Regions from separate parts of the Streptomyces sp. NPDC093260 genome, predicted to be linked through region 3. Evidence: riboswitches for the same ligand, from Rfam matches in the RefSeq annotation. Region 3 holds a riboswitch; each other region holds the start of a gene.

Region 1 (7,522 bases), on a different contig from region 3:
ATTGATCCGCGCTGCGGACGCCCTGGGGCGGAGCGGCGGCGCGCCGCCACGGCCGCCATCCGCCGCGCGGGATCAGCCCAGCAGGACGACGTCGGCCGGGTCGAACTCCACCCCCACCTCGGCGCCGACCTCCGGCGCCGACCGCAGTGCGCAGGCCGCCTCCAGTCGCGGCGCGTCCGCCGGCTGGAGGTGGACCGCGACATGAGTGCCCTTGAAGGCGCGGGCGGCGACCGTGCAGCGCAGGCCGTCCCCCGCGGGGACCAGGCGGACGCCGGCCGGCCGGACGAGGAGGGTGCGGGCGCCCACGGCGGAGCCTTCCGGGACCGGCACCTTGCCCCAGGGGGTGAGCGCGGCCTCCCCCTCGACGCTCGCCTCGACCACGTTCTCGAAGCCGAGGAAACGGGCCACGAAGGCGTCCGCCGGGCGCTGCCACACCTGAAGCGGGGTGCCGGACTGCGCGATCTCGCCGTCCCGCATCACCACGACCCGGTCGGCGAGCGCGAAGGCCTCGCCCTGGTCGTGGGTGACGGCGAGCACGGTGGTGCCCAACCGGCCGAACAGCTCCCGCAGTTCGACCACCAGGCGTTCGCGCAGGGTGCGGTCGAGCTGGCCGAGGGGCTCGTCCAGCATCAGCAGCCGGGGCCGGGGGGCGAGCGCGCGGGCCAGCGCGACACGCTGCTGCTCGCCGCCGGACAGGGCGGCGACGGCCCGGCCGCCGGCCCCGGGCAGCCCGACCAGGTCCAGCAACTCCTCGACGCGTGCGATCCGTTCGCCCTTCGCAGTGCCGTGCATCCGCAGTCCGAAGCCGACGTTCCCGGCCACGTCGCGCTGTGGGAAGAGCTGGTGGTCCTGGAACATCAGCCCGACCTCGCGCCGGTGCACCGGCACAACTGCCTGGTCCCGGCCGTCGAGCAGCACCCGTCCCGAGTCCAGCGGTTGCAGTCCGGCCACCGCGCGCAGCAGCGTGGACTTGCCGCTGCCGCTGGGGCCCAGCACGCACACGATCTCGTGCTCGGCCACCGCCAGATCGACGGCGTCGAGCACCGCCCGACCGCCGAAGCGGACGGTGGCGGCTTCCAGCCTCAGCAGCATCAGAACTCCCCGCTCCGGTCGGCGGTCCGCAGCCGCTCCAGCAGGAGCAGGGCCACGGCGCACACCACCATCAGAATCGTGGACAGGGCCATCGCCTGCCCGTAGTTGAGGTCGCCGGGGCGGCTCAGCAGCCGGGCCACGGCGACCGGCAGCGTGGGGTTGTCGGGCCGCGCGATGAACACGGTGGCCCCGAACTCGCCGAGCGAGACCGCGAAGGCGAACCCGGCGGCGACCAGCAGCGCCCGCCGCGCCATCGGCAGATCGACCTCCCGCCACACCCGCCACGGGGACGCGCCGAGCACGGCGGCCGCCTCCCGCAGGCGTACGTCGACCGCGCGCAGCACCGGCAGCATGGTCCGTACGACGAAAGGCACGCCGACCAGGGCCTGGGCGAGCGGGACCAGGATCCAGGACTGGCGCAGGTCCAGCGGCGGTTTGTCCAGGGCGATGAGGAAGCCGAAGCCGACGGTCACCGCGGAGACGCCGAGCGGCAGCATCAGCAGCGCGTCGAATCCGCGGACGAGGCGTCCGGCGTCCCTGCGGGTGAGCGCGGCGGCGGCCAGGGAGCCGATCACGACGGCGATGGCGGTGGCCGCGGCGGCGTAGGACAGGGAGGTGCCGATGGCGGTGATCGGGGCGACGAGGAAGACGCCGCCGTCGGGGTCGGTGAGCGCCCGGTAGTAGCCGAAGCCGGGTGCCGTCAGGGAGCGTTGCACGAGGACGGCGAGCGGCAGCAGGAGCAGCAGCGCGATGGTGGCGAGCACTGCGGCGAGCAGCGCCCACTGCCCGGCCCCGCGCGGCCGGCGGGCGGTCAGGGCGGCGTCCACCAGCTTCAGCGCGCCCTCCCGGCGCCGTACGGTCCAGGCGTGCACGGCGAGGATCGCCCCCACGGCCAGGAACTGGACGAGGGTGAGGACGGCGGCGGTGGACAGGTCGAAGATCTCGGAGGTCTGCCGGTAGATCTCCACTTCGAGGGTGGAGAAGGCGGGGCCGCCGAGGATCTGCACGATGCCGAAGGAGGTGAAGGTGAACAGGAACACCATGAGCGCGGCGGCGGCGACGGCGGGGGCCAGCGCGGGCAGGGTGACCTTGCGCCAGGCGGTCAGCGGCGAGGCGCCGAGCATCCGGGCGGCCTCCTCCTGCCGGGGATCGAGCTGGGCCCACAGGCCGCCCACCGTGCGGACGACGACGGCGTAGTTGAAGAAGACGTGGGCGAGGAGGATCGCCCACACGGTGGTGTCCAGGCGTACGCCCCACAGCTGGTCGAGGAGGCCGCCGTGCCCGAGCAGGGCGAGGAAGGCGGTGCCGACGACGACGGTGGGCAGCACGAACGGCACGGTGACCACGGCGCGCAGCACCTGGCGGCCGGGGAAGTCGAAGCGGGCCAGGACGTAGGCGCCGGGCAGCGCGATGAGCAGGGTGAGCGCGGTGGAGGCGAGGGCCTGCCAGGTGGTGAACCACAGCACGTGCCGGATGCCCTCGTCGCCGAGGACGTCGGCGAACCGGCCGAACTGCCAGGCGCCGCCGACCCGCAGGCCGCGGCGGACGATCGCGGCGACCGGGTAGGCGAAGAACACCGCGAAGAACGCGACGGGCAGGGCCATCAGGCCGAGCCGCGCCGCGTTCCGCGGACGGCGGCGTCGCCCGCCGGTCACTTCACCGCGAGCGAGGTCCACGACTTGACCCACTGGTCGCGGTTGGCGGCGATCTTCTCGGGTGCCATGGTCTCGGGGTTCTTGGCCTGGGGGCCGTACTGGGTGAACTCCGCGGGGACCCGGGCGTCTTGGCGCACCGGGTAGACGAACATGTTCAGCGGCATGTCCTCCTGGAACCGCTTGCCGATCAGGAAGTCGAGGAAGGCCTTGCCGCCCTCGGGGTTCCGGGCGCCCGCGAGCAGTCCGGCGTACTCGACCTGGCGGAAGCAGGTGCCCTCGGCGACGCCGGTGGGTGCGGTCCTGGGCTGCGGCTTGGCGTAGATGACCTCGGCGGGCGGCGAGGAGGCGTAGGAGACGACCAGCGGGCGGTCGGCCTTGGCCTTCTTACCGCCGGCCGAGCCGGAGAACTCCTGGTCGTAGGCCTGCTCCCAGCCGGAGACGACCTTGACGCCGTTGGCCCTGAGCTTCTTCCAGTACGCCTGCCAACCGGTGTCGCCGTACTTGGCCGCGGTGCCGAGCAGGAAGCCGAGGCCGGGCGAGGAGGCGGCGGCGTCCTCGGTGACGAGGAGGTTCTTGTACTGCGGCTTGACCAGGTCGTCGAAGGTGGCCGGCGGGGCCAGCTTGTGGTCGGCGAAGTACTTCTTGTCGTAGTTGACGCAGATGTCGCCGGTGTCGATCGGCGTCACCCGGTGCTTGGCCTCGTCCGCCCGGTACCGCGGCTGGATCCGGTCGGCGCCCTTCGGCTCGTAGGGCTGGAAGAGGCCGTTGTCCAGGGCGCGGGACAGAAGGGTGTTGTCGACGCCGAAGAAGACGTCGCCCTGCGGGTGGTCCTTGGTGAGGATGGCCTTGTTGACGGCCTGCCCGGCATCGCCGTCCATGAGGACCTTGACCTTGTAGCCGGAGGACTTCTCGAACTCCGTGATGACGCTCTGGGACGCCTTCCACGAGTCATGGCTGACCAGGGTCACGGTCTTGGAGTCGGCGGCGCTCTTCTGCCCGCCGGACGATCCGCACGCGGACAGCGTGACCAGTCCCAGCCCGACCGCGGCTGCGACGAACGTCTTGGTGTGCACTGGATTTTCCTCCTGGATGGTGGCCAGGAAGAGACGCGGCCCTGCCCGGGCATCCGCGGGGATGCCCGGGCAGGGCGCAACAGCTCGAGTGATGACCGAACTTCCTACCCAGAATGACCTGGGCGAGGTTCAGAGGGTCTGCGGCCGGTGCCGCACTCTCAGCGCTGTGGCGCTCCCCTGTCGGAATATGAAGATGTGTACGGCCTCAGAGTACCGCCCGGCCGCCGTACGACGGCCTGCGGCCCACGGTCGTGGCCCTCCCCGGGGAGCTACCGCTCGGTGGCGGCCAGCTGACCGCAGGCGCCGTCGATCTCCTGGCCGCGGGTGTCGCGGATGGTGACGGGCACGCCGTGGGCGGCGATCGCCTCCACGAAGGCCTTCTCGTCCTCGGGCCGCGAGGCGGTCCACTTGGAGCCGGGGGTCGGGTTGAGCGGGATGCAGTTGACGTGCACGGGCCTGCCCTTGAGCAGCCGGCCGAGCCGGTCGCCGCGCCAGGCCTGGTCGTTGATGTCGCGGATCAGCGCGTACTCGATGGAGAGCCGGCGCCCGGACTTCGCGGCGTACTCGAAGCCCGCGTCCAGCACCTCGCGCACTTTCCACCGCGTGTTGACGGGCACGAGGGTGTCGCGCAGCTCGTCGTCGGGGGCGTGCAGGGAGATGGCGAGCCTGCACTTGAAGCCCTCGTCGGCGAACCGGTGGATCGCCGGGACCAGGCCCACGGTGGAGACGGTGATGCCGCGCTGCGACAGCCCGAGCCCGTCGGGCTCCGGGTCGGTGAGGGCGCGGATGGCGCCGACGACGCGCTTGTAGTTGGCGAGCGGCTCGCCCATGCCCATGAACACGATGTTGGACAGCCGCGCCGGCCCTCCGGGTACCTCGCCGTCGCGCAGGGCGCGCATGCCGTCCACGATCTGGTGCACGATCTCGGCGGTCGACAGATTGCGGTCCAGGCCCGCCTGCCCGGTGGCGCAGAACGGGCAGTTCATGCCACAGCCGGCCTGCGAGCTGATGCACATGGTCACCCGGTCCGGGTAGCGCATGAGCACGGACTCGACCAGCGTCCCGTCGAACAGCCGCCACAGCGTCTTGCGGGTGGTGCCCGCGTCGGTCGACAGATGCCGCACGACCGACATCAGCTCGGGCAGCAGCGCGTCGCGCAGCTTCTCCCGCGACCCGGCCGGGATGTCGGTCCACTGCTCGGGGTCGTGCGCGTACCGCGCGAAGTAGTGCTGCGAGAGCTGCTTGGCACGAAACGGCTTCTCACCGATCGCGGCGACGGCCTCCTTGCGCTCGGCAGGCGACAGATCGGCAAGGTGCCGCGGCGGCTTCTTGGCTCCGCGCGGGGCGACGAAAGTAAGTTCTCCGGGCTTGGGCATGGTGGTACCAGTGTCGCAGATCGACTTGGGTGGGCCGGCGCTGCCGCCTGTCGCGACCGTCACGAGCAGCCGCCGCCGGTCGCCGGCGGGCGTCCTCGGACGCCCGGGCCGGGAGAAGATGCCGAGGACCGCGGGGAAGGCGTCGGTGACGTATCACTTCGTGCGGTGCCGGCCGTTGCAGTAGCGGCGTGGTTTCCGGCGGCCGCCCCGGTCGATGAGCGCCTCGCACCGGCGGCACGCGAGGTCGCCCCGGTATGTGCCGTCCTTCTCCGGCCTCGCCCGCGCCGTGGAACGTGCCCCTGCCCGCCGGCCCCCGCCCGGGGGAAGGCGACCGGCGGACAGGGGGTCAGGCCGAGCCGACGAAGGCCACCAGGAGGAGCCAGGCGATCGGGGCCGTGGGGAGGAGGGAGTCGAGGCGGTCCATGATGCCGCCGTGGCCCGGCAGCAGCGTGCCCATGTCCTTGATGCCCAGGTCCCGCTTGATCATGGACTCGCCGAGGTCGCCGAGGGTGGCGCTGGCCGCGACCGCGAGGCCGAGGAGCAGACCCTGCCACCAGGCGCCGTCGTCGATCAGGAACTGCATGCACAGCGCGCCCGCCGCCATCGCGAAGGCGACCGCGCCGAACAGGCCCTCGCGGGTCTTGCCGGGGCTGATGCGCGGGGCGAGCTTGTGCTTGCCGAAGCGCCAGCCGACGGCGTACGCGCCGGTGTCGCTGACCACCGTGAGGATCAGGAAGGTCAGCACCCGGTACGGGCCGTCGTCCGCGGTGAGCATCATCGCCACGAACGTGGCCAGGAACGGCACGTAGAAGGCGGCGAAGACGCCCGCCGTGACGTCCCTGAGGTATCCCTCGGGGGGCTGGGTCATACGCCACACCAGGACCGCGAGCGTGGTCAGGGCCATCGCCACCCACGCGCCCTCGGCGTCGCGCACGTACCCGGCGACCACCATGGCGGCGCCGCCGACGGCCAGCGGCACCAGCGGCGCCCTGATCTCCTTGCGCTCCTGGAGACGGCTGGTCAGCTCCCACAGGCCCACGACGACCGCGACGGCGATCACGCCGACGAAGACCGCCTTGACGATGAACAGGGAGGCGACGATCACCACACCGAGCCCGAGACCGACTCCTATGGCAGCACCGAGGTCGCGGCCCGCGCTCTTCTTCTGCGGGGCGGGCGCCGGCTGCGGGGCGTCGGGCATGGGCTCCGGATTCTGCGACGCCGTCCGGTGGACGGGCGGCGTCTGCGGCGTGTCGTAGGGCCGCGGCTGCGGCGCTTCGTACGGCTGCGGGTGCGACCGCGACGGTGACTGCGGCCGCTGGTCGTGCTGCGGCTGGTGCTGCGGTATCTCGAACGGCTGCGGCTGGGCCGGTACGCCGTAGGCACCCGGGTGCCGCGTGTCGTACGACTGCGGCTGCGCGGCGAAGGGCTGCGGCTGTCGCGGGTCGTAGGACCGGGGCTGCGGGGGTCGGCCGCCCTGGTGCTGCGGGGCCTCGTCCCGGAACAGGGGGCCGCCCGTCCGGACGGCCCCCCGGTCGTCGTCCTCCTGGGTACCGCCGTGTGCGGGCACCCCGGGCACGATGGGCATGGGGCGAGTCTGCCGGGCGCCCGGCGGCGCATCGTGGGCGGGGCCTTCGGCAACGGGCCCCTGGGCGGGTGAACCGTCCGCGGGCTCCCAGTACCCGGCTTGCTGCGGCGCTCCCCAGGAAGAGTCGTTCATCAGACCTCGAGCAGCTCCGACTCCTTGTGCTTCAGGAGCTCGTCCACCTGCGCCACGTACTTGGCGGTGGTGTCGTCGAGCTCCTTCTCCGCACGGCGGCCCTCGTCCTCGCCGACCTCGCCGTCCTTGACGAGCTTGTCGATCGCGTCCTTGGCCTTGCGGCGCACCGAGCGGATGGAGACCTTGGCGTCCTCACCCTTGCCCTTGGCGACCTTGATGTACTCGCGGCGGCGTTCCTCGGTCAGCTCGGGGAAGACCACCCGGATGATGTTGCCGTCGTTGCTGGGGTTGACGCCCAGGTCGGAGTCCCGGATCGCCTGCTCGATGTTGCGCAGCGCGGTCTTGTCGAACGGGGTCACGACCGCCATCCGCGGCTCCGGCACGGAGAACGAAGCCAGCTGGTTGATCGGCGTCGGCGCGCCGTAGTAGTCGGCCACGATCTTGTTGAACATCGCCGGGTGCGCACGGCCGGTGCGGATCGCGGCGAAGTCCTCCTTGGCGACCACGACGGCCTTCTCCATCTTCTCCTCGGCCTCGAGGAGGGTCTCTTCGATCACCACTTGCTCCTGCGTGTCTTGAGTAGGCCCGGTCGCGGTTCCTTGTCGG
Region 2 (7,522 bases), on a different contig from region 3:
GTGGGCCGACTTCCGGGAGACCGGGCACGCGCACGCGCTCGGGCAGTGCCTGCTGTCCCAGTTGGACGAGGAAGCCCGCCGCGACCACCTCGCCCGCCATCCCGTGCGGTCCCTCACCCCGTACACGGTGCGTGACGCGCGCACGCTTCTCCGCCGGCTCGAACGGGTAGGACGCATGGAGCCGGTGACGGAGCGGCAGGAGTACGCGCTGGGCACGGTCTGCGCGGCGGTCCCCATCACCGTGGGGGCCACGGCCTGCACGGTGGCGCTGTCGCTCCCCGCACACCAGGCCGACCGACTGGCCCTCGGGGCACGGCAGTTGCAGCACGAGGTGGGGTGCAGTGTCGGCTCACTCGCGCTCGCTATCAGTATCTGAAAACTCACTCCTTGTGATGCGGCGTGTACGTTCAGCAAGATGCCTCAAGTGTCACTTGGATGAGTCCCGGCCAGTCGACGGCAGATGACGGGGTAGCAATGCGCGAGTCCGTACAGGCAGAGGTCATGATGAGCTTTCTCGTGTCCGAGGAGCTCTCCTTCCGCATCCCTGTGGAACTGCGGTATGAGACCTGCGATCCCTATGCCGTGCGGCTGACCTTCCATCTGCCCGGTGACGCCCCGGTGACCTGGGCCTTCGGCCGGGAGCTGCTGATCGATGGGGTGGGAGCGCCGTGCGGGGACGGCGACGTCAGGATCTCGCCCGCCGACAGTGACGCCCTGAGTGAGGTCCTGATCCGGCTTCAGGTCGGTGCGGACCGGGCGCTGTTCCGCTCCTCCACGGCACCGCTCGTGGCGTTCCTGGACCGTACGGACAAGCTGGTGCCTCTGGGCCAGGAAGGTGCGCTCGCCGACTTCGACGCCCATCTCGACGAGGCTCTGGACCGCATCCTCGCGGAGGAGCAGAGCGCGGGCTGAAGCGCTTCGGCAGCGGGGCGCGGACGGCGGCACGACACACCACCATGCGCGCCGCGCGCGGGCTTTCCCAGTCGTCGCATGCCGACGACGCGGTGTGACACGCTCCCCGGCACCCGGTCAGCGCTTGCGGCGCCTGCCCCGGCCACCCCGCGCCGGAGCCGGCACACCTGCGGCAGCCGTGGCCCTGGTACCGGCAGGCCCCGGGCGGTCCGCCGAGACCACGAGCGCGGCGAGTGCCGTGGTGACCGGCACCGAGGCGACCAGGCCGATCGAGCCCACCAGCGTCCGGACGATCTCCTCGGCCACCAGTTCGCTGTTGGCGACGGTTCCCACGCTGCTCTGCGCGATGGAGAAGAGCAGCAGCAGCGGCAGTGCGGCGCCCGCGTAGGCGAGGACGAGGGTGTTGACCACGGACGCGATGTGGTCGCGACCGATGCGGATGCCCGCCCGGTACAGTCCGCGCCAGCCCATCGACGGATTGGCCTCGTGCAGCTCCCAGACCGCCGATGTCTGGGTTACCGTCACATCGTCGAGGACGCCGAGCGAGCCGATGATGACGCCGGCGAGCAGCAGACCGCTCATGTCGATGGACGGATACAGGCCATGGATCAGGCCGGTGTTGTCGTCCGTGTTGCCGGTGAGCGCGGCCCAGCCGACGAACAGCGAGCCCAGCAGACCGATCAGCACCAGCGAGATCAGGGTGCCGAGCACCGCCACCGAGGTCCGGGCGGACAGACCGTGGCACATGTACAGGGCGATCAGCATGATGGCGCTCGACCCGACCACGGCCACGATCAGCGGGTTCGAGCCCTGCAGGATCGCGGGCAGGATGAACAGGCTCAGCACCAGGAAGCTGATGGCCAGGGCGACCAGCGCCATGACGCCCCGTAGCCGCCCGACGACCACGACGGCGAGCGCGAAGATTCCCGCGAGCAGCGCCATCGGGAAACGCCGGTTGACGTCGGTGACCGAGTACTGCAACTCGCGGGGCGCGGAAGGCTCGTAGGCGACCACCACCTTCTCGCCCTGGTGCAGCTGGCGTGACTGGTCCGGCTGCACGATCTCGGTGAACGTACGGCCCTTGTCGTTTCCGGTGTCGACGCGGATCGTGGCCTTCTTGCAGGAGCCGGTCGCCTGCGCCTGCGCGGAGGCGCCCTCGGCGGTGGAGGTGTTGCCGGTCGGGGCGTCCCCGGAGGCGTTCACCGCCTTGCAGCTCACCGCGACCACCTGGGTGACCGTGGCCTGCTGGGTCTGCCGGTCGAAGCCCACGCCGGTGCGCTGGTGCGAGGGAGCGCCGCCGGGCCAGAGGACGGCGAGACCGATGAGCACCGCCGCGGCGAACGGGATCAGGACCGCGGCGATGACCTTGCGCAAGTGCTTCGAGACAGGAGCCGCCGGGCCGTGACTGTGGCTGTGTGGGTGCCCGTGGCCCAGCCCGGAGCCATGCTCATGGCCGTTCTCGCCGGCGGCTCCGCGCCCTGGTTCGGGCGGCGGATGGGGCAGCTGCTGTGTCGGGGTCACCGCCTGATCATCGCAAGAACGGCCGGGGCCCACTGTTCACCGCGCCACACATGACGCTAGCGTGGAGGCACCTTTGCACACGCGGGAGCTCGGAGCACCGGGCTGAGAGGGCGCTGACCTTCGTCTTCGCGGTGTTTCACGTGGAACCAACGGTGTTTCACGTGAAACCTGCCGGACGGGAACCGCTGCGTCGACCGCCGAACCTGTTACCGGGTAATGCCGGCGTAGGGAGTAGGTCTCATGACCAACAAGGACGCACGCACGCCTGCCTCGACGCAGCTGACCAGCGACGGGGAGCAGACCGCTTCCCGTGAGGAGGCCGGGAAGTCCATCGGATGGCACAAGGCGTATGTCGAGGGCTCGCGCGTCGGCCTGCGCGTACCGGTCCGTCAGGTGCACCTGACCAACGGGAAGTCTGTCACGCTGTACGACACCTCGGGCCCGTACACCGATCCACTCGTCGAGACCGATGTCCGCAGGGGGCTGCCGCCGCTGCGGGAGAACTGGATCATCGCCCGCGGCGACACCGAGGAGTACGCGGGCCGTCCCGTCCGTCCCGAGGACGACGGGATCAAGCACACCTCGCCGCGCGGCGGTCTGCGCAACCTCGACGCGGTGTTCCCGGGCCGCCCGCGCCAGCCCCGCCGGGGCCGGGACGGCGCCGCGGTGACCCAGCTCGCCTATGCGCGGCGCGGGGAGATCACGCCCGAGATGGAGTTCGTGGCGGTCCGTGAGAACGTCGACCCCGAGGTCGTCCGCGACGAGATCGCGGCGGGCCGCGCGGTGCTGCCGGCCAACGTCAACCACCCGGAGATCGAGCCGATGATCATCGGCAAGCGGTTCCTGGTGAAGGTCAACGCCAATATCGGCAACTCCGCGGTGACCTCCTCCATCGAGGAGGAGGTCGAGAAGATGACCTGGGCGACCCGCTGGGGCGCCGACACGGTCATGGACCTCTCCACCGGCCGCAACATCCACACCACCCGCGAGTGGGTGCTGCGCAACTCCCCCGTGCCCATCGGGACGGTGCCGCTCTACCAAGCGCTGGAGAAGGTCGACGGACGGGCCGAGGAACTGACCTGGGAGATCTACAAGGACACGGTCATCGAGCAGGCCGAGCAGGGGGTGGACTACATGACGGTCCACGCCGGTGTGCGGCTGGCGTACGTGCCGCTGACGGCGAACCGGAAGACCGGCATCGTCTCGCGCGGCGGCTCGATCATGGCGGCATGGTGCCTCGCGCACCACAAGGAGTCGTTCCTGTACGAGAACTTCGAGGAACTCTGCGAGATCCTCGCCGCCTACGACGTCACGTACTCGCTCGGGGACGGTCTCAGGCCGGGGTCGATCGCGGACGCCAATGACGAGGCGCAGTTCGCGGAGCTGCGGACGCTCGGCGAACTCAACCGGATCGCGAAGCGGCACGATGTGCAGACCATGATCGAGGGGCCGGGACACGTCCCGATGCACAAGATCAAGGAGAACATCGACCTCCAGCAGGAGATCTGCGAGGAGGCGCCGTTCTACACGCTCGGCCCGCTGACCACGGACATCGCTCCCGCCTACGACCACATCACCTCGGGCATCGGCGCCGCGATGATCGCCTGGTGGGGCACGGCGATGCTCTGCTACGTCACGCCCAAGGAGCATCTGGGCCTGCCCGACCGGGACGACGTCAAGACCGGCGTGATCACCTACAAGATCGCCGCGCACGCGGCGGACCTCGCCAAGGGGCACCCGGGTGCGCAGGAGTGGGACGACGCGCTGTCCGACGCCCGCTTCGAGTTCCGGTGGGAGGACCAGTTCAATCTGGCCCTCGACCCGGACACGGCAAGGGAGTTCCACGACGAGACGCTCCCGGCGGAGCCGGCCAAGACGGCGCACTTCTGCTCGATGTGCGGGCCGAAGTTCTGCTCGATGAAGATCAGCCAGAGCATCACGGAGCGGTTCGGCGGCAAGGCGGCGGAGGGCGCCTCCGCGGACGAGATCGCCGAGGGCATGCTGCAGAAGTCGAAGGAGTTCGCCGCGAGCGGTAACCGGGTGTATCTGCCGCTGGCCGAGTGACAGGCGGGCGCGGGGCCTCCGCCCGGTCGCGCCGGACGGTGCGGGGCCTCGAGCCGGTGTGAAGCCTCCGGCCGCTTCGGGCGGGCGCAGGCACCGCCCCAGACGGTGGCGCCGTCCACGACCGCACACCAAAGCCCCCGCGCCGGGCGCGATCCGGTGCGGGGCGGGGCGGTACCCGGGCCTCTCGGCCCGTCGGGGCCGTGGGCTTCACCGGGCCCGGCTTCGCCTCGCCCCGGCCCGTCCGCGGGCCATGCCGGCGCGTAGCCGTCCGGAGGCCGGGCGGCTACTCCGGCCGGTGTTCCGGTCCGCCGAAGTCCGGGCTGGTGAAGTCGGGGCTGGAGAAGCGCGGCCGGGCCGTCGGGGCGCCGTCGTCGGGGCTGCTGAACCCCGGGCGGCCGTACCCGAGTTGCGGAATACGGTCGCCCGGCGTCGCGGGGGCCGGACGGGGCCGGGACGCGGCGCCGGGATCGGCCAGCGCCTCGCGCAGGAACGGCACGATGCCGCGTTCGAGCAGGGCCTCGCGCCACGCCTCCCTCGCCTGGCCGACCTCCTCCGGCAGACCGCCGTAGGCGCCGTACTCGGTCGAGGACCGGTTGCGCAGGGCGGCGAGCAGCAGCCCGGCGCCGGCGACGACGATCGCGACCGCGGTCACCGCGCCGAACACCCAGCCGGCGGTGATCATCGTCTGGGCGAACGCGGGCGCCGGATCGAGCATCTTCAACAGATAGCCGACGAGCAGGAAAACGGTCGCCGCGATCCCCGCGAGGACCGGTGCGAGCACCGCGACGACGGCGCCCGCACCCGCCCCGGCCGTCTCCGCGGCGGTCCCGGCCGCAGCCGCCACCGCGCCCGCCTCGGACGCAGCGGTGTCCAGTACGGGCGAGGCGGCGGGCGCCGGACGGCGCAGTTCGTCGCGGATCTTCACGTAGTGCTGGTACTCGGTCGCGGCGGCGGACGTGATCAGGGCCGTCGCGGCGAGCGCCATGGTGCGCAGTTGTTCGGTGGTGAGCCGCTTTCCGATGGTGGAGAGTTCCGGGCGGTGTGGGGCGGAGCGCAGCGCCTCATCGAGGATCCGCTCGAATTCCTGGCGATCCTCGCTCAGCAGGTACTGCGGAACGCTGTTCATGTGCATCCCCCGATGCTCCGTAGGGCTGGGGGCTCGCATGGCGACGAGCCGTCGGGCAGAAACGGAGGGGAGCCTGCTACGGATAAGCCGATGGTAGAGCCGCGACGGCGCGCGGTGACAGGGGGTTTCCACAAATTGCGTGCCGACCGGCCCGGTCGGCACGCCCGTGGCGAGGACGCGGTGAACGCTCAGACGTCCAGCGGCAGTTGCCGGACCAGCAGCTTCCCCGACATCGTCACGCCGCCGTCCATCGCGATGGCCAGTCCGTCGGCGTAGACGTGCGGCCCCTCCACCACCGGGGCCGTCGGCTCGTCGCCTTCCTCGGAGCCGACTTCGCCCAGCAGATAGGGAATCGGGCTGTGGCCGTGAACGATGCGGGTGCCGCCGTACGTATCGAGCAGGGAGCGTACGGCGTCGGCGCCGCCCTCGTCGCGGAAGGAGAAGCGCTTGGTGAACTTGCGGAACAGGTCCCACACCTCGTCCGCGTCGTTGCGCGTGAGCGCCTCGCGGACATTGTCGTTGACCTCTTCGATCGAACGGCCGTAGTCGAGGTAGGCGGTGGTGTCGGAGTGCACGAGCAGATAACCGTCGACCTCCTCGACCGCGTCGAGGCGGGCCATCCACTGGAGGTGGTGGTCCTGGAGGCGGTCCATGTCGGATTTCTGGCCGCCGTTGAGCAGCCAGGCCGCCTGGAAAGTGGCGGTGCCTGCACCGGAGTTGACGGGTGTGTCGCCGAACCGGCGGGCGCCGAGCAGCAGCAGCTCGTGGTTGCCCATGAGCGCCTTGCAGTAGCCGCCGGCCGCGGCCGCCTCGGCGGACAGCCGCATCACCAGGTCGATGACGCCGATGCCGTCCGGGCCGCGGTCGGTGAAGTCGCCGAGGAACCACAGCCTGGCGGTGCCCGCGCACCACTGGCCCGCAGCGTCGATGAGGCCCTGCTCCTGGAGGGCGGCGACCAGCTCGTCGAGGTAGCCGTGCACGTCGCCGACCACGAACAGCGGGCCGGGCCCGGTGGCGGGCTGCGGGGCGGCCGGCGCGGGCGCCGGGGCCGTGCCCACCTGGAGCGCGTCGCCGCGGTTGATGACGGGCAGATCGCGCTCGGTGGGCGTGTACGCGTCCGGGTAGCCCTCCGGGGCCACCGGATACCCGGGCTCGACCGGCACGGCGGGCTCGGCCGTGGGGCCGCCCTGGGCGTACGGGCCGGTCTCGTTCACATACGCGGGCACTCGGAAGTCACGCAACGTCGCCGTCCGCTCCACCTCGGGTCCCTGACCGGCCCCCTGAGTCATCGACCCCTCCACCATCGCGCCGCATCTGCACCGCTTCGGACTGCCTGGTCGCAGCGGCCCGCGGTGTCGTGCGCCCATCATAGGAATGCGGATCGCGCCATGTGATGACCCAGGGGTGGTGAATCGGAACGGGACTCAGGTTCACCGCGGCTTTCGCCCCGATTGGGCAGTCTTCGGCGCTCCCGCGACCGGCTGACCCTACCGTCCCTCCGGCGTGCGTGGCGGGCTGACCGTCGTGCGTGGCGGGCGGCGCTGGGACGAGGTGCGCACGATCAGCTCGGTCGGTATGACCTGCTCGACCGGCTGGTCCGACTCGACTCCCTCGATGGCGTCGATGAGGAGCTGGATGACCGCCGTGCCGATGCGGCGCGGTTTCAGGGAGAGCGTGGTGATGGGCGGCTCGGTGCTGGCGTACACCATGGACTCGCTGCAGCACACCAGCAGCAGGTCCTCAGGGACGCGCAGCCCGTAGCGACGGGCGGCGGCGAGCAGGTCGGTGCCGTTGGGGTCGAACAGCCCGTAGACCGCGTCGGGCCGGTCGGGGCGGGCCAGCAGCCGGTCGGCGGCGACGGCGCCGGCGCACGGGTCATGAGCGGGGTAGGCCTCGTAG
Region 3 (7,522 bases):
GACGCCGCCGGCCAGCACCGCGTCGAGGAACTCGGCGAGGTCGCCGCGGTCCCTGCGGGCGTCCGTGCACAGGTACAGCCGGGCGTCGGCGAGCCGTTCCCGGGCGTCGGCGATCGCGGCGTCGGACATACGGGGTCCCCCTCGTTCGTCGGTGGCGCTGTCGCACCGCGGCGGTCGCGGGCGCGCGCCCTACAGGTCGCCTGCGCGGACGCGGCGACACGCCGCTGCGGATGCGTGCGCGAGAGCGCTTCTGTCAGTGCGGTGACGCCCCGCCGTGGACGCGGTGCGTGCGGGCGCCGCCGTGGGGCGCGGTGCGCGGACGCGCCACCGCGAGTGCGGTGCGTACGGCCCCACAGCCTACGCGGGGCCACCGGCGCCGCCCTCGCGGGAGCGGCGCCGGTGGCCCCGCGGTCGGCCGGTGCGGGACCGCAGGCCGTGCCCTTCGGAGCCAAGGCACCGACGGGGCCGGCCCGCGGGGGCCGGAGGTGGAGCCGGGGGCCGGCCCGAAGCCGTGCCCCCGGTCAGGGCGGCGTGGCTTCAGACGGCCAGGGCCTGGGCGCGGCGCTTCACCTCCGTGCCGCGGTTCTCGCTGAGGGCCTGCGCGGGCGTGCCGGGCAGGGTCGGGTCGGGGGTGAAGAGCCACTCGATCATCTCTTCGACCGTGAAGCCGTCGTCCCGCAGCAGGGTCAGGGTCCCGGACAGGCCCTTGACGACCTTGTCGCCGTCGATGAAGGCGGCAGGCACGTGCAGGGCCCGGTTCTCACCGCGGCGTACGGCGATGAGCTGGCCCTCCTTGACCAGCTGCCGCACCCGTGTCACCTCGACGTCGAGCATTTCGGCGATGTCGGGCAGGGTGAGCCAGGCGGGGACGAGAGCATCAATCTTGGCGTCAATCTCGGTCACGGAACCAAGCGTGCCATCTGCCACCGACAGCCGGAAGTCAGCCCCACCCACCTGGGCGGACGGCGGACGGCCGGCACGGGCCCCGGTGGCCTACGCGGTGGCTTCCTTCAGCGGTCTGGCCGGGTCCGCGAGCAGCTCCGCGTCCATCGGCGTGCCGGCCTCGATCAGCCGCCGGCCCTGCGCGAGATCGCGCGGTCGGCCGACCGCCAGCAGAGCGACCAGCCGGTCGCCGCGCAGCCAGCACACGCTCCACGCCGGCCCGGCGGCGTCGCCGCGCCACAGCAGCGTGTCGCCGGCCGTGTGGTGCCCGGCGTACTGCACGAAGCGGCCGAACTGCTCGGACCAGAAGTACGGCACCGGGTCGTAGGGCGCCGGGGCCGGGCCGACGACGTTCGCGGCGACCGTGCGCGGGCCCTGGAGGGCGTTGTCCCAGTGGTGGATCAGCAGCCGCTCGCCGTAGCGGCCCGAGGGGAAGGAGGCGCAGTCGCCGACCGCGTACACATCGGGCAGGGAGGTGCGCAGGTGGTCGTCGGCGACGATCTCGCCCCGCTCGCCGAGTGCGATGCCGGAGCCGGCCAGCCAGCCGGTCGCCGGACGCGCCCCGATGCCGACGACGACGGCGCCCGCGGGCAGCCGCGAACCGTCGTCGAGCACCACCGCGCCGGGCTCGACGCGTGCCACGCGCGCGCGGGTGCGCAGTTCGGCGCCGCTGTCGGCGTACCAGGCGGTCATGGGGGCGGCGACCTCGTCCGGCACGACGCCCGCCAGCGGCCGGTCGGCGGCCTCCACCACGGTCACCGCGCAACCGGCCTCGCGCGCCGCGGTGGCGAACTCCGCGCCGATCCAGCCGGCGCCGACGACCACCACGTCGTGCTGCGCGGCGAGGACGGGCCGCAGGCGTTCCGCGTCGTCCAGGGTGCGCAGCAGATGGACGCCGGGGACGCCCTCGGAGCCCGGGAGACGAACCGGTTCGGCACCGGTGGCGAGCACGAGGACGTCGTAGGGCACCGGCCCGGCGGAGGTGTCGAGGACATGCTCCTCGGGGCGGACGGCCAGCGCCTCGCAGCCGAGCCGCAGTTCGAGGCCGAGCGCCTCGAAGTCGACGTCGAAGGCGGAGTCCTCGGCCTTGCCGAGCAGTACGGCCTTGGACAACGGCGGCCGGTCGTAGGGCTGGTGGGGTTCGGCGCCGATCAGCACGACCGAGCCGGTGAAGCCCTGCTCGCGCAGGGCGACCGCGGTCTGCACGCCGGCCATGCCCGCGCCCACGACGACCACGCGCCGCGGCTGCGCCGCGCCCTGTTCCTGCGTCTGCTCGTTCACCTGATCACCATAGACAACTGACTGGTGGTCAGACAGGGGGCGTGCGCGCAGACCCGCGCACGACCGCTACGGCCGGATCTCTTCCACCACGCTCGTCCCACTGCCGGCCTGCGACTCCCACTCCCAGGTCTCCGTCAACCGCAGCCGTCCGTCGGGCAGTTCGCCGACCGTGGACACGCAGTGCCCGCTGGAGGTGGTGCCGTCGTGCTTGAGCTGGACGTACCGGAAGTCGAGCCGGTCGCCGTCGCGGGTGCCCACCAGATGGCCGCGTACGACGTCGCCGCCGGCGTACTCGGCCCAGATCCGGCCGTCGTCCTCGTGGTACGTGAAGCGGGTGCGGGTGCCGACCTGGCCCGGGGCCTGGTCGGCGACGGGGGCGAGGACCAGACCGTCCAGTGAGCGCGGCATGCGAAAAACTCCCTCTCAAGTGGCGCTGCTAGGCTACAAGCACTCGCGGGAGCCCGGACGCACCGGGCTGAGAGGGAGGCTGGCGGCCTCCGACCGTACGAACCTGATCCGGGTCATGCCGGCGAAGGGAGGGGCTGGAAGCCCATGTCGTTGCCATCGTCACGCACCTCGGACGTCCTCGTCCTCGGGGGCGGGATCATCGGCCTCGTGACGGCCTGGCGCGCGGCGCAGCGCGGGCTGGCCACGGCCGTGGTGGACCCCGAGCCGGGCGGCGGGGCCGCGCAGGTGGCGGCCGGGATGCTGGCCGCGGTCACCGAACTGCACTACGGCGAGCAGACGTTGCTCGGCCTCAATCTGGCCTCCGCGCGCCGCTATCCGGACTTCGCCGCCGAGCTGACCGAGGCGACCGGAGCCGATCTCGGCTACCGCCGGTGCGGCACGCTGGCGGTCGCGCTGGACGCCGACGACCGCGCACACCTGCGCGACCTGCACGCGCTGCAACGGCAGTCGGGGCTGGAGTCGGAGTGGCTGTCGGGGCGGGAGTGCCGGCGCCTGGAGCCGATGCTCGCGCCGGGGGTGCGCGGCGGGCTGCGGGTGGACGGCGATCACCAGATCGACCCGCGGCGGCTGGCCGCGGCGCTGGTCACCGCCTGCGAGCGGGCGGGCGTGGTCTTCCACCGCGCGTGGGCCGAGCGGCTCACCGTCGAACGGGACCGGGCCACCGGCTGCGCCCTTCGCGACGGCACGGCGCTCGGCGCGCGGCAGGTGGTGCTGGCCGCCGGCAGCCTCAGCGGGCGGCTGGCCGGGGTGCCGGACGAGGTGCTGCCGCCGGTGCGCCCGGTCAAGGGGCAGGTGCTGCGGCTGACGGTGCCCCGGCGGTACGCGCCGTTCCTGAGCCGCACGGTGCGGGCCGTCGTGCGTGGCAGCCAGCTGTACCTGGTGCCGCGCCTGAACGGCGAGCTGGTCGTCGGGGCCACCAGCGAGGAGCTGGGCTGGGACACCACGGTGACGGCGGGCGGCGTGTACGAGCTGCTGCGCGACGCGCACGAGCTGGTGCCCGGCATCACCGAACTGCCGCTGACCGAGACCCGGGCCGGGCTGCGCCCCGGCTCCCCGGACAACGCCCCGCTGCTCGGCCCGACCGTGCTGCCCGGGCTGCTGCTGGCCACCGGCCACTACCGCAACGGCGTGCTGCTCACGCCGGTCACCGGCGACGTCATGGCGCACGTCCTGGCCACCGGCGAGCTGCCCGACGAGGCGCGCCCCTTCACCCCGCGGCGTTTTCGCGCCGCCGTCCGCACGGAGCTGCCGGTATGAACATCTCCGTCAACGGCGTCCCCCGCAGCGTCGCGCCCGGTACGGCGCTCGACGCCGTCGTGCGGGCGCTGACCGCGGCGCCCTCCGGGGTGGCCGCCGCCCTCAACGAGACCGTCGTCCCGCGCGCGCAGTGGCCGGCCACGGTGCTGGCCGAGGGCGACCGCGTCGAAGTCCTGACCGCCGTCCAGGGAGGCTGAGCCATGGCCGACGATCCTCTCGTCCTCGGCGGCATGTCCCTCACGTCCCGCCTGATCATGGGCACCGGCGGCGCGCCGAGCCTCGATGTGCTGCGACGGGCCCTGGTGGCCTCGGGCACGGAGCTGACCACGGTGGCGATGCGCCGGGTCGATCCGTCCGTGCACGGCTCGGTGCTGTCGGTGCTGCGCGAGCTGGGCGTCGCCGTGCTGCCGAACACGGCGGGCTGCTTCACCGCGGGCGAGGCGGTGCTCACGGCGCGGCTGGCGCGCGAGGCGCTGGGCACCGGTCTGGTGAAGCTGGAGGTCATCGCCGACGAGCGGACGCTGCTGCCGGACCCGATCGAGCTGCTGGAGGCGGCCGAGACGCTGGTGGACGACGGCTTCACGGTGCTGCCTTACACCAACGACGATCCGGTGCTCGCCCGCAGGCTGGAGGACGCGGGCTGTGCGGCGGTCATGCCGCTGGGCTCGCCCATCGGGTCCGGGCTCGGCATCCGCAACCCGCACAACTTCCAGCTGATCGTGGAGCACGCGCGCGTGCCGGTGATCCTGGACGCGGGCGCGGGCACCGCCTCGGACGTGGCGCTGGCGATGGAGCTGGGCTGCGCGGGTGTGATGCTCGCCTCGGCGGTGACCCGGGCGCAGGAGCCGGTGCTGATGGCCGAGGCGATGCGGCAGGCGGTGACGGCGGGCCGCCTGGCCCGGCTGGCCGGGCGCATCCCCAGGCGCCACTTCGCCGAGGCGTCCTCCCCCGCGGAGGGCCTGGCCGCCCTGGACCCGGAGCGCCCGGCCTTCTAGGGCGCCCGGCCGCGGCACCCGCCTCGCACCGGAGGACACCCGGCCGCGGCACCGGCCTCGCGCGGCGGCGCTCGGTGGCGCGAGCGAGCGCGCGAGGGGGCGTGGGAAGCGTCACAGGACGGCTGCAGTCCCGTCCCGGACCTCGTCCGGGAGACGTGGGTGTCCGTCCCGGCTCGTAGACTCGCTGCGTGGATACGACCCTTCAGGACCCTCTCGTCGGGCAGGTGCTCGACGGCCGCTATCGCGTCGACGCGCGGATCGCCGCCGGCGGGATGGCCACGGTCTACCGGGCCCTGGACACCCGCCTCGACCGCGTCCTCGCCCTCAAGGTGATGCATCCCGCGCTCGCCACGGACGCCTCGTTCGTGGAGCGGTTCATCCGCGAGGCCAAGTCGGTCGCCCGCCTCGACCACCCGAACGTCGTACAGGTGTTCGACCAAGGCGCCGACGGGTCGTACGTCTACCTCGCCATGGAGTACGTCGCCGGCTGCACCCTGCGGGACGTGCTGCGCGAGCGCGGGGCGCTCCAGCCGCGGGCCGCGCTGGACATCCTGGAGCCGGTGCTCGCCGCGCTCGGCGCCGCCCACCGCGCGGGCTTCGTGCACCGCGACATGAAGCCGGAGAACGTCCTGATAGGGGACGACGGCCGGGTCAAGGTCGCCGACTTCGGGCTGGTGCGGTCCGTGGACACGGTGACCAGCACCACCGGCGCCGTCCTCGGCACCGTCTCCTACCTCGCCCCCGAGCAGATCGAGAACGGCACGGCCGAACCGCGGGTCGACGTGTACGCGTGCGGCGTCGTCCTCTACGAGATGCTGACCGGCGGCAAGCCGCACCAGGGCGAGACCCCCGCACAGGTGCTCTACCGGCATCTGCACGAGGACGTGCCGCCCCCCTCGGCCGCCGTGCCGGGCCTGCCCTCCGGGCTGGACGCGCTGGTCGCCGCGGCCACCGCCCGCGACGTGCAGGCGCGCCCGCACGACGCGGTGGCCCTGCTGGCGCTCGCACGCGACACCCGCGCCGCGCTGAGCGTCGCCCAGCTCGACGCCCTGCCCCCGCAGGCGCACACCGCGGAGCACGACAACGCCGAGGACCGTACGAGCGTGATCCCGCGCGCGCTGACGGTGCCCCGTCCACTGGCCGTCTCCGGCGACCCGGCGGACGAGGCGGCCCTGCACCGCACCAGCCGACTGGAGACGCCCCCGCCCCCGCCGGGCCCCGGCCCGCGGCGGACGGGGTCCCGGCGGCCCGGGCGCGGAGTGCTCACGCTCGTCGCCGCCGTCCTCCTGGTCCTCGGCGTCGGCGGCGGCGTCTGGTACATCAACTCCGGCCAGTTCACCAAGGTGCCGCCGGTCCTCGGCAAGACCGAGGCGCAGGCCAGGGACCGGCTCGGCAAGGCCGGCCTGAGGGTCGGGAGCGTCGAGCACGCCTACAGCGACACGGTCCAGCGCGGCACGGTCATCAGCACCGACCCCGGGGCCGGCGCCCGCATCCGCGGCCACGGCTCCGTCGCGCTCACCCTCTCCGACGGTCCGGAGACCGTGCGGGTGCCCGACCTCAAGGGCATGGCCCTGGACAAGGCGCGCGCCCGGCTGCGGAAGGAGGGGCTGGAGCCGGGCATGGTGAGCCGGGCTTTCAGCGAGGACGTCGACAAGGGCGCCGTGATCAGCACCGACCCCGGCGCGGGCATCGACCGCCGGGCCGGATCGGCGATCGCGCTCGTCGTCAGCCAGGGCCGCCCGGTGGACGTGCCCGACGTCACCGGCGAGGACCTGGACCAGGCGAAGTCCGACCTGGCGGACGCGGGCCTGAAGGTGAGGGTCGCCGCCGAGCGGGTCAACTCCGACGACGACCCGGGCCAGGTCGCCCGGCAGTCCCCGGACGCCGGCGGCCGGGCCGCCGAGGGCGACACGGTCACGCTGACCCTGTCCAAGGGCCCGGAGATGGTCGAGGTGCCGGACGTGACGGGCGACAGCGTGGACGACGCCAAGAAGACGCTGGAGGCGGCCGGTTTCGAGGTCGACGAGGACCGCGGGCTGCTCGGGCTGTTCGGCGACACCGTCAAGAAGCAGTCGGTGGACGGCGGCGACCGCGCGCCGAAGGGCTCCACGATCACCATCACGATCAGGTGAGGCGCCCGGTCCACGCCGGGCGGCCCGCCCGACGAGACCGGGATCACGGCGGCCCGGCGGTCCGGCACACGCCGGGACCGTGACACCCTGAACGGGTGAGCAGTCAGCAGTCCCCCGCCCTCCCCCTGTCGCCCGGCCGCACCCGCAACCCGGTGGGCGGCCACGTCCCCGTCGCGGGCGGGCTGAACTCCGTGGGCCTCGCCTACGCCCGCGATCTGGGGGCCGAGACCGTCCAGGTCTTCGTCGCCAACCCGCGCGGCTGGGCGACGCCCACCGGCGACCCGCGCCAGGACGAGGCGTTCCGCGCGGCCTGCGCCGAGGAGTCGATCCCGGCGTACGTGCACGCCCCGTATCTGATCAACTTCGGTTCGCACACCGAGGCGACCGTGGAGCGGTCCGTGGAGTCGCTGCGCCACTCGCTGCGGCGCGGCCGGGAGATCGGCGCGC

What was found. A riboswitch is a leader RNA that binds a small molecule or an ion and turns the genes downstream of it on or off. The one in region 3 is predicted to bind thiamine pyrophosphate.
Region 1: it holds a riboswitch for thiamine pyrophosphate, as region 3 does, so the genes downstream of both, AB0N63_RS22100 (thiamine ABC transporter substrate-binding protein) here and thiO (glycine oxidase ThiO) in region 3, are expected to answer to the same signal.
Region 2: it holds a riboswitch for thiamine pyrophosphate, as region 3 does, so the genes downstream of both, thiC (phosphomethylpyrimidine synthase ThiC) here and thiO (glycine oxidase ThiO) in region 3, are expected to answer to the same signal.

Annotation. Positions count from the first base shown of each region.
Region 1 covers NZ_JBFBEK010000017.1:66,928-74,449, forward strand. Annotated here, with positions in the region: gene AB0N63_RS22090 (ABC transporter ATP-binding protein) at 73-1,092, opposite strand; gene AB0N63_RS22095 (iron ABC transporter permease) at 1,092-2,696, opposite strand; gene AB0N63_RS22100 (thiamine ABC transporter substrate-binding protein) at 2,744-3,820, opposite strand; TPP riboswitch at 3,904-4,009, opposite strand; gene rlmN (23S rRNA (adenine(2503)-C(2))-methyltransferase RlmN) at 4,090-5,196, opposite strand; gene AB0N63_RS22110 (phosphatidate cytidylyltransferase) at 5,543-6,784, opposite strand; gene frr (ribosome recycling factor) at 6,916-7,473, opposite strand.
Region 2 covers NZ_JBFBEK010000002.1:389,742-397,263, forward strand. Annotated here, with positions in the region: gene AB0N63_RS03950 (helix-turn-helix domain-containing protein) at 1-376, shown strand, start outside; gene AB0N63_RS03955 (SsgA family sporulation/cell division regulator) at 475-912, shown strand; gene AB0N63_RS03960 (YibE/F family protein) at 1,030-2,433, opposite strand; TPP riboswitch at 2,505-2,681, shown strand; gene thiC (phosphomethylpyrimidine synthase ThiC) at 2,674-4,497, shown strand; gene AB0N63_RS03970 (hypothetical protein) at 4,781-5,629, opposite strand; gene AB0N63_RS03975 (metallophosphoesterase) at 5,812-6,927, opposite strand; gene AB0N63_RS03980 (LacI family DNA-binding transcriptional regulator) at 7,111-7,522, opposite strand, start outside.
Region 3 covers NZ_JBFBEK010000006.1:195,513-203,034, forward strand. Annotated here, with positions in the region: gene thiE (thiamine phosphate synthase) at 1-129, opposite strand, end outside; gene AB0N63_RS10380 (Rv2175c family DNA-binding protein) at 538-903, opposite strand; gene AB0N63_RS10385 (FAD-dependent oxidoreductase) at 994-2,223, opposite strand; gene AB0N63_RS10390 (hypothetical protein) at 2,290-2,631, opposite strand; TPP riboswitch at 2,667-2,778, shown strand; gene thiO (glycine oxidase ThiO) at 2,782-3,948, shown strand; gene thiS (sulfur carrier protein ThiS) at 3,945-4,145, shown strand; gene AB0N63_RS10405 (thiazole synthase) at 4,149-4,943, shown strand; gene pknB (Stk1 family PASTA domain-containing Ser/Thr kinase) at 5,132-7,075, shown strand; gene AB0N63_RS10415 (deoxyribonuclease IV) at 7,171-7,522, shown strand, end outside.